Regions from separate parts of the Lactiplantibacillus sp. 3062 genome, predicted to be linked through region 1. Evidence: predicted binding sites of a transcription regulator. Region 1 holds the regulator's gene; the other holds the start of a gene.
What was found. Region 1 encodes LexA, which represses DNA repair genes until DNA is damaged. Its sites were predicted from a motif close to CNAACANNTGTTNG; they were not measured.

Region 1 (6,339 bases):
AATTCATGGCGGGCAATCGCCAAATGAGGATTTGGATTTTTGACACTCTGCGGTTGATCTTTAAAATACGGCGGGTTACACAAGACGGTATCCACCGAATCCTTCGGTAATTGGTGCGTAATTGCCAATAAGTCTTCGTTCAGAACTGTCATTTGCTGGGTTAAATCGTTCAAAATAACACTGCGTTGGGCCATCTCAGCCAACCGGGGCTGGATTTCGACCGCCGTAATATGACCTTGAGTTTTGGCACTGGCGAATAGACCTACTGCGCCATTGCCAGCACAGAGATCCACAATCTGGCTCTTAGCACCCTTCGCAACCTGGGCAAAGTCACCCAATAAAACCGCGTCCAGTGAGAACGCAAAGACTTGGGAACTTTGAATGATTTGAATATCTTGACTATATAATTGATCAATACGCTCATCGGCGTGTAACGTGACGTCTGCCATATTCGGCCACCTCTCCATTCAATTCGTCGCACAGCTATCATACAATTAACTTGCAGAATTTGCCAAATTTCGTCATACTGTGAGCAGTTATTAAACGAAAGGAAGATCGTGATGTTTTATTCATTTATGCGCGGACTAGTCCGGCTAATCATCACCATTATTAACGGTCGGCCCCGCTATCAAGGACGGGAAAACCTACCAGAGGGGGCCTATATCTTAGTTGGGCCACACCGCACGTGGTTTGACCCGTTGTACTATGCACTGGCTGGCAGCCCAATGAAATTTAGCTTTATGGCCAAGGAAGAACTATTTAAGAATCCCGTTCTGCGGTTCATTCTCGTTCATGCGAACGCCTTTCCTGTCAATCGGCAACATCCAGGACCTTCAGCAATCAAGACCCCCGTCAAATTTTTGCGCAGCGGTAAGCTTTCACTAATCATGTTTCCATCAGGAACGCGCCACTCACAAGAACTTAAGGGCGGTGCAACCGTCATCGCTAAGATGGCCGGTGTTCCACTAGTCCCAACCGTTTACCAAGGCCCATTGACCTTCAAACAACTCTTTAGCCGTCAGCGGGTTACCGTCCGTTTCGGTCAACCGATTGATATTGATCGTAAACTGAAATTGGATGAAGCTGGTCAAAAACAAATTGAGACTAAAATGTTGCACGCTTTTGACGACTTGGATCGTCAAATCGACCCAACGTTCAAATACGTTGATCCTGCTACAACCCGTCAGAAACATTAAGTTCGATAATAAAAAAGTGTCGGTGATCGCAATTTAAAGCGAGCCGACACTTTTTACTACTTGTTATCGTTTTTAGATGCAGCTTTCATCGAATTCAACATCTGATGTAACTTCTTTTCGGATGGGCGTTGACCCATTTGCATCATCATACTACGAAGCATCTCTTCACTAATTGGTGGATTTTGCTTCAAGTAATTTTGCATATAGTGCCGGGCACCGAAGAAACCACCAGTTAACCCAACCAATACGCCGATAACGACGATTAAAATCCAAATTCCTGTAGACACAGTCATTCCCCTCCCTTATTACAGTCTTCATTAAACTAGTCTACACAAATTAACAATAAAAGAAAAGGAAAATTTGTCAGTTGACAAATTTTCCTGAAATCGGTTAATCATCTCGAAGACCGCGATCGCGTTGCACTTGACGGACCTTTTCTGGCGTAACCTCTTTACCATCTTTATCATAAACCTGAAGCATTTCAACTTGTTGCCGAAAACCGGCGCGAAATTCCTTCAAGTATTTTTGCCGCAACTCTTGACGTTCGGCTTCTTCTAGCTCGGTGAGCCCCTCGGCTTTCGCCTTATGAGCTAACTCATTGATCCGAGCAAGCAATTCTTTTGAAATCAAATCAGCAGCCCCTTTCACTCTTGAAATATACACGAAATTAGACCCTAAATCAATTAATAGTGTTTGTCAACCGAACATTTGTTTGAAAGCTATGAAACGCTATGCTACAATTGGTTTAACCAATAATGAAAATAAAAAATGAGGTGCCAAGATGAGTAAAACATCGGAAAGCAAACAAATGGCCGTTCTTCGCTTTATTTATGAACGTGTCAATGAAAAAGGATACCCGCCAACCGTTCGTGAGATTGGTGAAGCCGTTGACTTATCTTCGACTTCGACCGTTCACGGCCACATTTCACGGCTAGAAAAAAAAGGTTACATCCAAAAAGACCCAACTAAGCCACGTGCCATTGAGGTAACGCCAGCCGGTTTCGAAGCACTGGGCGTCGAAACTACGCCACATCAAATTCCGGTACTTGGAACGGTAACCGCCGGCCAACCAATTCTTGCCGTACAGGAAGCGACGGATTATTTTCCAATTCCTAAGGAACTTGAATCATTCGGTGGCGACCTTTTCATGCTCACCATCCGTGGCGAAAGTATGATCAATATCGGTATCATGAATGGTGATCAAGTCATTGTTCGGCGTCAAAGTTCCGCTGACAATGGTGATATCATCATTGCCATGACCGATGAAAATGAAGCGACTTGCAAGCGATTCTTCAAAGAGGCCGATCACTACCGACTACAACCTGAGAACGACACGATGGCGCCAATTATCTTGAACAACGTCTCTGTATTAGGCAAAGTTGTCGGTTTATATCGCGACATGCTGTTTCAGTAAACTATCACCCACAAGATGACAATTCAATTTGTCATCTTTTTTATTCGCCAGTTTTTAGAGCAGGTTGATGGCATGCCTACAGATTCCACTCACAAATATTTACACCCTTCCCGCCGTGCCAGGGACGAGAGCACGTTATTTGCGACAAAAGCACGCCCCCATTCCGGATTCACCTTGCCATAATCCCGTAGTGCCCAACCGATTGCCTTCTGAATAAAAAAAGTCATCATCACCCCGATTCGTTAGTATCGCCGTTTGTAAATTGGCAATCCGTCCTCTTTCAAGCCTAATCGAAGCGCGATACCTACTCGTCGCACCTATTTATCGGTAGCTCGTAAATATACCACCCGCTTGTTGTAAACAACCGTGCGCTGAGAGATACGCTGCAAGAACCTTGCGCCAGGCATCAACACTATCCCACTGTGGCGTTACTGTGATTTGGTGGTAGCACCATTGCTATTGAATCAGCGGCGCCTGATTCTCCCGATGTATCGACAGAAAAAGTGCTGGCGTCAAATTGGTTATTAGTCGGATCTCTTTTCAAAATATTTCAAATCTGTGACGAACAGCCAATAGTTCAATGGTATAATGATTATACTATTTTAAACATTGGGAGTTGGTTACATGTTGTTCCTAGCCATTATGGGCTTGATTGTTTTTCTATTAGCATTATTTTCCGTGATTTACGCACGTCAAACCGGTGGTGGTTGGAAATTTCTAACACTAATTACGGTCCTCAGCGCCCTGGTCACCATCTACGCGGTCGTTAAATTGCCTTACTGGCCATACAACCAGTCACAGCAATCGGCGCGCAAAGCATCATCTAGCACGAGTACTAGCGCTAGTACCAGCAAGTCCAAATCAACGAGCTTGAGTTCCTCACAAGTCGTTTTTAACGAAGCCAGCACCAAACGCGCGGCCGCAACGACTAAGTTGAATGAAGAAAATATCCTTAAACAATTACAATCTAACTATCAATCGATTGGTACCGTTGCATTCACCAAGTCAACGAAAACATATACGATTACGCCAACCAATAAAAAGTACGTTAAATCTTTGAAGACGATTAAATCATATCCATCTCAAAACCAAAAAGCAATCACCACGATTACTTCGAATTTTAAATCGTTGTCAAAATCGCTCCAAAAGAATCTTGCCGCTGGTTACACGATTCAGTTGCTACAACCAGATACCACTGACAAGACGCTGTTGAGTGTCCAAGATGGTCAAATTATGACCAATAACTTCAAATAGGAAAAGTCACTTGTCTAGCAAATTTGCTAGTAACAAGTGACTTTTTTGTTTAAACTTGTTGATCTAAATATTGACGTTGTTCGTTCTTTTGACCGGTCAATACGAATCGATGGGGATCATCAGCATAGCTGACCGACTGATCATCGGCCCGCCATTGCAATTGATGACTGAATAAGGCTTCATACTCCGCCACACTAACTCGGCGACGACGAGCCAACCGTTGTGGTAGGCCATGATCTAAACCGGTCTGATAATCCGGCTGAATAACCCCGGTATAAAATTCACCCTCGGCACCCGAGCCATAACTGAATAATCCGAGTCGATTCCCTGGTTGTAACTGAGGATCAGTCAGTAACTGCGATAACAAGCTCAAATAGAGTGAACCAGTATACAAGTTACCAACTTGTCGATTTAGCTGACGCGCATGTTCGAAGTGCGCCAACCACTGGGCTTGTTTCTCGGCATCAACTAATGGTAACACGCTTCGAAGCGCTTTAAGTCCCATCTTTGTATATGGCAAATGAAAAACCAAGGCCGTCAGTGCGTCTGGACTAGTTTGAGTCGTTTGCAGGTAATTCTTAAACACATCTTGAAAATAATCAATATAGATATTAGACGAGTATTTGCCGTCAACTAGGGCTTCTGTATGATACAACGGTCGCCAAAAGTCCATCACATCTTCGCTCAGTAGACTTGACTCAGTACCCAGTACTAATACTTTAGGATCCGCACTAATTAACATAGCAACCGCCCCACCACCTTGAGTTGGCTCGCCCGGTGTGTTCAATCCGTAGCGTGCCACGTCACTACCAATGACCAGCGCCTTTTTATCTGGATGAACACGCACGTGATCTTGGGCCAGTTGGACACCAGCCGTCGCCGCATAGCAGGCTTCTTTCATTTCAATTGTTCGAACCCGCTGACTCAAACCGAGCAACTTAGCGACGTAAATCGCACTCGCTTTGGAATTGTCGATCCCCGACTCGGTACCGACGACTAATAAATCAATAGCCGCAATGTCAGTCGCTGTCAGCATCGGTGCGGCAGCATTAGCAGCTAACGTCACTACATCCTGACTCGGCGGAATCACCGCCATTTTAGACTGACCAATACCAATCAAATACTTATCAGGTTCTGCCTGGCGAGCTGTCGCCAGTTCCGCCATGTCTACGTATAAATGTGAAGTTGCAAAATGCAACTTGTCGATTCCAACTTTCACGTCTTTTCCTCCAATTTGTTAATGACAATAAGGGATTAATATGCACGTCCGCGTGGCCCTAAGTAATGAAAATCAGGGTCAGTTCCGACCCGATAGCAGCTGAAAGCCCGACTAATTTCATTATGAAAAGTCACAACAATTGCCGGTGTCGCCCAAGTAGACGCCGCCCAAAAAACGGTGTCATCAAACGCCCGGTTGTCATTCGGGTAGCGGTGATAGCCTTGTACATTGTCCCAAATGGTGCCGTGCGTATTCAACCAATCTTCAGCAAGTCCGGCGTCCACCTGCATCATCACGTCTTGATTATCAGCAATCAAACTACTTAGTTTTTGCCAATCGAGTTGCCAATCATGAATATGGGGATTCGGTCCGCGTGTGCCAAGCGGTGTATGCCCCAATGCGATCGGTGTCAATTCTACAAAATCCATCTTGACCACCCCGTTCGTTAACCATCCTAAGATTTCTTAACTATTATAGCATTTCACGACAAAAATACTGCCCGCAATTGCTTGACCTGGGACGGGTTCCATAATTTATGCTGTTATTAAATAAGGCGATTAAGACAAGCACCCAGTAAGGAGCGCGGTAAACATGTGGTTCTCACATCATCAAAAACGAAATAGTCTTCAGGCACCCGTCGCCGGTACTTATACGGTGATTCCCACTGCCACATCACCCCAACAAATCGGGCTATTAGCCATACAACCGACCAGTCCGGTGATTAATGCCCCGATTGATGGTGATATCATTAGCCTGTCACCCTCGCGTCTCGTTATCAATTCGCTGAGCAATCAACATATTGAACTGCGTATCGACCGGCCGAACTTCCACAACAAGTGTACCTGGCAAGTACGCGTGGGCGATTCCGTTTCACCATTAACAATTGTAGGGACACTTTATGGATCCTTAAAAGACGTCACCATTGCTGTCTATCGAATTGATACCATTCAGGCCACTAATTGGGTTTCGCTCGCAAATAATTAGCTGTTTACGGCTATAGATTCATATCCGCTAATTGGGCATTTCGGTTGTCAAAATATAAATTTGACGGTTGTGAATATTTCTAAGTCCACCTTGACACCCATCGCCCAATCTCAAAAAGATAAATCACAATAATCACTTTTCCAACAGCTTCAACGGGCCATGCTACTGTGCCCAGTTGGAGTTGTTTTTTTGCAAACTACTCAACACTGCCAGGTGTGAAGTTTGAAATAACATGGCGCATCGCTGTCGACATAATTGATTGGTGGTGTAAT
Region 2 (6,339 bases), 190 kb from region 1:
CACTAAGAATTTTCCGGTAGCTTTAAGGTTCTCAAAAGAATAGACCCACGTGATGCGCTCGTTTTCAGCCAGCCCAATCGTCTGAGAAATGTGCTCACCGGTATCTTTCCATTTGGCGTCAGCAATTTCATAAATCGGCCGGTAAATGAGATGGCCCATGTTGGTGAACATCATTAAATGATCTAACGTGCTATTTTTAGCTAGATAGATCGGATAATCCTCATCTTTAAGCCCGTTATCATCGGGCTCAGACGCTGAATAAGAGCGTAAGCTGGTTCGCTTGATATAACCATCATGGCTAATCATAACAATGACGTCTTCTTGTGGAATCACGACCTCGGTCTTGACCTTTAATTCTTGAATTTCATTTTGAATCTCAGTCAAACGGCTCGTTGGATAGGCTTTTTGAACGGCCTTTAGTTCGCGCCGTAAAACTTTATCGAGTTCTTTAGGCTCTGCCAGAATCAGCTGATAGGTTGCGATAGCCTTGGCCAGTTCAGCTGATTCTTTTTCTAGCTGCGTCACATCGGTATTGGTTAACCGATAAAGTTGCATTGTCACGATGGCTTCAGCTTGAATCTCAGAGAAATCGAATTGACTGACCAAGTTCTGTTTGGCGTTCTTCTTATCCTTGCTACCACGAATCGTTTTAATTACTTGGTCGAGGATGGACATCGCCTTGATTAATCCTTGAACGATGTGTTGGCGATCCATAGCCTTCTGTAAGTTAAATTGGGTCCGACGGGTTACAACGTCCCGTTGATGTTCCAAGTAGGCCGTTAGAATCGTTTTCAGCCCAACGTGTTCGGGCCGTTGATGATAAATGGCGACCATATTGAAGTTATAAGTAATTTGTAGATCGGTATTTTTGAGTAAGTAAGTCAGAATACCTTCTGCATTGACGTCACGCTTCAGTTCAATCACCACTGATAATCCCTGACGGTCACTTTCATCACGAACTTCGGCGATACCTTCGATCTTCTTCAGAATGCGAATTTCATCAATTTTTTTCACCAATTGCGCCTTGTTAACTTCATAAGGGATCTCTGAAACTTCAATCTGTGATTTATTCCCCTTAAGCGGTACGATCTTGGTTCGCGAACGCACGACGATACGCCCACGGCCAGTTTCATAGGCTTGCTTGATACCTGCTAAGCCTTGAATGATCCCCCCAGTTGGAAAATCGGGGCCCTTGACAAAGTCCATCAAATCTTCAAGCGTTGCCTTAGGGTGATTCATCAGGAATAAAATCGCATCAATGACTTCACTCAAGTTATGCGGCGGAATTTCCGTTGCATAACCGGCTGAAATCCCCGTTGCCCCGTTAACTAATAAGTTCGGAAAGCGGGCCGGTAAAACAGTTGGTTCGTACTCCGTATCATCAAAATTTAGGACCATATCGACAGTCTTTTTATCAATGTCTTGAAGCATTTCACCAGCGATTTTGCTCAAACGTGCCTCGGTATACCGCATGGCGGCAGCCGGATCACCGTCCATGGAACCATTATTCCCGTGCATTTCAATCAGCGGTTCCCGTAACTTCCAGTCCTGACTAAGACGAACCATTGCTTCATAAATCGAAGAATCACCATGGGGATGAAAATTACCCATGACGTTTCCGACTGATTTAGCGGACTTACGGAACGCTTTGTCAAAGGTGTTGCCATCCTGATTCATGGCGTATAAGATTCGTCGTTGTACTGGCTTCAAGCCATCACGGATGTCTGGCAAGGCCCGTTCTTGAATAATATATTTAGAATAACGGCCGAAGCGGTCGCCCATGACGTCTTCAAGGGTTAGTTCTTGAATTTTTGGTTGTTCAGTTGCCATTTTACGACCCCCTCTATTGTTTTAGCTGTTGTGCCAATTCTTCGTCGGCTTGCTCATGTGCGGATGAGACGGCCTCGTTATCTAGTAACGACCCGTCTTCGTCCAAATTAAAGTGGACGTTACTTTCGATCCATTTTCGACGAGGTTCAACTTTGTCACCCATTAACGTTGTGACCCGTTTTTCTGCTAAGGCAGCGTCATCGATTCGGACTCGGACTAAGGTCCGTTTTTCAGGATCCATGGTTGTTTCCCATAGCTGTTCCGCGTTCATTTCGCCAAGTCCCTTGTAGCGCTGGAGTGCATAGCCCTTACCAAATGACTTGGTCTTGAGCGTTAACTCTTCGTCAGTCCATGCATATTCCGTCCGTAACTGCTTGTTCTGCTTCTTTTGTAATCGATACAGCGGTGGCAACGCAATGTAGATTTTACCAGCGTCAATCATTGGCCGCATGTACTTATAAAAGAATGTCAGTAAGAGAATTTGAATATGGGCACCATCGGTATCGGCATCGGTCATAATAATGATCTTGTCATAATTACTGGCCTTAATATCAAATTCGGGACCAACACCCGCACCAATTGTGTAAATCATGGTATTAATTTCTTCATTCTTGACAATATCAGCTAATTTGGCCTTTTCGGTATTCAACACCTTACCACGTAATGGCAAAATTGCTTGAAACTTTCGATCACGCCCCTGTTTAGCTGAACCACCGGCCGAATCCCCTTCGACTAAGAATAATTCATTCTTCTTAGCGTTTTTAGACTGCGCTGGCGTTAATTTTCCAGAAAGTAACCGTTCCTGCTTATGACGCCGCTTACCGTTTCGGCTTTCATCACGGGCCTTACGGGCAGCCTCACGAGCCTGCCGAGCTTTGGTGGATTTGCGAATCAGCATTTGAGCAAATTCACCATTTTCCATCAAGAAGAATTGAAGTTGTTCACTCACAATATTATCAACAATCGTTCGTGCTTCGGGTGTTCCGAGCTTTTCCTTAGTTTGACCTTCAAATTGTAAGAGATTTTCCGGTACTCGTAATGAAATAACAGCGGATAACCCTTCACGGACATCGGAGCCTTCCAAATTTTTATCCTTGTCCTTCAATAGGCCAACCTTGCGAGCATATTCATTGAACGCTTTCGTCCAGGCACTGCGGAACCCTACTTCATGAGTCCCACCGTCTGGCGTTCGCACGTTATTGACGAATGACAACAAGTTTTCCGAATAGCCATCGTTGTACTGCGCAGCGACCTCAACTTCGACACCTTCCTTAGTGCCGTCAAAGAACATAATATCCCCGAGGGTGTCCTTATCTTCATTGAGGTAACTGACAAACGCCTTGATACCATCTTCGTAATGGAAGACCAGCTCTTGTTGTTGATTTTCCCGTTCGTCAGTCAGCGTGATTTTGACGCCTTTCAGTAAGAATGCAGATTCACGCAACCGTTCAGCCAACGTTTGAAAATTATAAACCGTCGTTGTAAAGATACTAGCGTCCGGCTTAAAAGTCATTGTCGTTCCAGTTGGCTTATTAGTCTTCCCTTTCTTTTCAAGGGTACCGACGGGATGACCCCCATCTTTGAAATGTTCAACGTAGCGGTAGCCATCACGGACAATGGTTACCGTCAATTCGGACGACAATGCGTTAACGACGCTCGCACCGACCCCATGCAGCCCACCAGAAGTCTTATAACCACCCTGGCCGAACTTACCACCAGCATGCAAAACCGTGAGGATAACTTCAGGTGTTGGAATACCGGAAGCATGCATTCCAACTGGCATCCCACGACCATGATCGACAACGGTGATGCTGTTATCGGCGTGAATAATCACGTTGATTTCTTTACCATAGCCAGCTAAGGCTTCATCAACGGCATTATCGACAATTTCATAAACTAAGTGATGGAGTCCGCGGCCGTCTGTAGAACCGATATACATTCCGGGACGTTTCCGAACGGCTTCTAATCCTTCAAGTACTTGGATTGAAGAATCATCATATTTTGGGCTTTTCTTGGCCATTCTCACAACTCCTTTTATCTTTAAAAATCTACCTCAACTAGGTGCGGCTTTCAGGTAACCGTAATAAAATAGTCCTAAAAGTCCCAACCTGTCAAGGTACAATTATGTTAATTTCTAATTGTCACTTGTGGCTCTTCATCTGTTAGCATACACGTTAACAATTAAAATAGCAAACACACGTTCGCGTCTAAAACTATCTTTTAAAAATTAAGCCACTTACTAGCTTACCTCATGTTGATTCTAAGCGCCAGTTCAATGAATAAACTTATTACTGGTCACGACTAGTTCTTAAAATGCGTGATTAATTTGACAGTTAGCGCTTTAAAGGCCCTAACCACCCGCTTTTAGGCACATAATAATTATCAAAAAATCATTTTATTTTCATAATTTGACACGCAATCATCATTTTTTAAACTAATTAATCCCCACAATCTTAAAAAGAATGCTAAAATATTGAGTGATTCTATTGCAGGAGGAACCAACTTTGAAAATAATAATTATGCTGATCATCGCCTACTTAATTGGCGCGATTCCTTCGGGTGTCATTATTGGCAAGTTTTTCTTTCACACTGATATTCGTCAAGCAGGTAGCGGTAATATCGGAACTACCAACACGTACCGGGTCCTAGGCCCGACCGCTGGGACAATTGTCATGGTGATGGATATTCTAAAAGGCACCATCGCAGCACTACAACCGACCTTGCTATTTCATATGAATAACCGGTATACCTTATTGATTGGACTAGCAGCTATTTTAGGACATACTTTCTCAATTTACATCGGCTTTAAAGGTGGTAAGGCCGTTGCCACGAGTGCTGGGATCTTATTGGCCTACAACTGGGAGTTCTTCTTAATTGCTAGTGCCATCATGTTATTATTGGTTTACACGACCAGTATGGTCAGTGTTGCTAGTATGACGGCTTTTCCAATCGTCACGTTGATTGCAATTTTTTACTATCAGGATTGGTTGCTATCACTCGTGGCCTTTGCATTGACCCTCTTCATCTTCTATCGGCACCGCAGTAATATTGCACGTATCAAAAACGGGACCGAATCATTGGTACACTTCGGACTTGGTTGGCGACGTCAGCAACGGGCTAACCGCAAATAATTATGTTACTTTCAAGACCATTTCATTACTGAGTGGTCTTTTTATTTAGGAACGGGTAAGCTTTGGTGCTGGGTTTGTATTTTTTGTTTCTAGTTAAAGTAAGATGATACAATTCTTTATTTTGCTATCTTTTCAGACCACAATAAAAACCGGTCAAACCTGTCGACCGGTTTCACTAAACCACAGTATTTTAGTTAGAAAAAGCTAATCGCATATTTAGCATCAAACGTCTGGTTCGCTGCAAGCCGGTTAATGCCCATCTTATGGCTTAATTGACCGTCGCTATCAACGTTATCCGCAATGCCCCACCATGGCTCTAAGCACACGAACGGCGCTTCTGCGGGGTATGGTGACCACATGCCGACGTATGGTGCATCTTCAATCGTCATCGCTACCCCATGATCATCCAGATCAGTGTCCAACATTAACGTCGTCTCGTGATGATTCAAATCCAAAATCAGGGCATCGTCCTTAAACAAATCCCGGCTAAGTGCTAATGGCTTGGTCAGGTCGAAGTCATCCGCATTTGCCGCATCGTTCAACGGTGCCTGTAATGGAATATGCGCGTAGACCTTTCGTGGTGCCACAGTAACCTTATAATCAGCTAGTGTGCCCGCCGGATCAGCGAGTGGTACGTTAAATGCTGGGTGCCCACCAACAGAAAATAACAGCTCTTGATTAGCTGGATTATGCACATTGTAGTTAACGGTCAATTCATGATCCGTCAACGTATAAATCAAACGTAATCGAAACGCGTACGGATACATCTCCCGCGTCGCACGACTATCGGTCAATTCAAATGTTGCTTGTGTGGCCGTTTGGTTGACGACCGTAAAGTCATTGTCGCGGGCAAAACCATGTTGTCCCATGTGATAAGCCTGACCAGCAACAGTATACTGGTCATCCTTTAAACGACCAACGATTGGAAAAAGCACGGGTGCGTGCCGGCCCCAAAAAGTTTTGTCGGCCTGCCACATGTACTCAATACCGTCACTCGACTTGACACTACTTAATTCCGCCCCAGCTTCATTGATCAAAACGGTGAGGTACTCATTCTTTAATTCGACTGTCATCCGCGTAAACGCCCCCTTGATAAATTTTATAAGATGTAACGACTAAGATCCTTATCCTGTGCAATGTTACCGATTCGCTCGTTGACATAGCTTTCAGTGATTGTGACTTCGCCCATTTCCATGTCAGGACCTTCGTATAGCAATTCTTCCAAGAGCTTTTCCAAAATGGTGTGCAAACGACGGGCGCCGATATTTTGTGTCTCATGGTTGACCTTATAGGCAATCGTGGCAATCGCTTCGATAGCTTCAATCGTGAACGTCACTTTAATGTTGTCCGTACCGATCAAGGCGATATACTGCTTAAT

Region 2: a site for LexA is predicted at 4,021-4,034, ahead of parE (DNA topoisomerase IV subunit B). Genes of this name have one in related genera too.

Annotation. Positions count from the first base shown of each region.
Region 1 covers NZ_JBVAYE010000002.1:8,409-14,747, reverse strand. Annotated here, with positions in the region: gene ACWQAU_RS03060 (tRNA1(Val) (adenine(37)-N6)-methyltransferase) at 1-449, opposite strand, end outside; gene ACWQAU_RS03055 (lysophospholipid acyltransferase family protein) at 561-1,196, shown strand; gene ACWQAU_RS03050 (YneF family protein) at 1,253-1,489, opposite strand; gene ACWQAU_RS03045 (DUF896 domain-containing protein) at 1,587-1,826, opposite strand; gene lexA (transcriptional repressor LexA) at 1,978-2,610, shown strand; gene ACWQAU_RS03035 (DNA alkylation repair protein) at 2,700-2,837, opposite strand; gene ACWQAU_RS03030 (hypothetical protein) at 3,235-3,864, shown strand; gene ACWQAU_RS03025 (hydroxymethylglutaryl-CoA synthase) at 3,914-5,083, opposite strand; gene ACWQAU_RS03020 (hypothetical protein) at 5,119-5,511, opposite strand; gene ACWQAU_RS03015 (hypothetical protein) at 5,675-6,067, shown strand.
Region 2 covers NZ_JBVAYE010000002.1:202,640-208,978, reverse strand. Annotated here, with positions in the region: gene parC (DNA topoisomerase IV subunit A) at 1-1,830, opposite strand, end outside; gene parE (DNA topoisomerase IV subunit B) at 1,844-3,850, opposite strand; gene plsY (glycerol-3-phosphate 1-O-acyltransferase PlsY) at 4,335-4,961, shown strand; gene ACWQAU_RS03925 (aldose 1-epimerase family protein) at 5,156-6,034, opposite strand; gene hslU (ATP-dependent protease ATPase subunit HslU) at 6,061-6,339, opposite strand, start outside.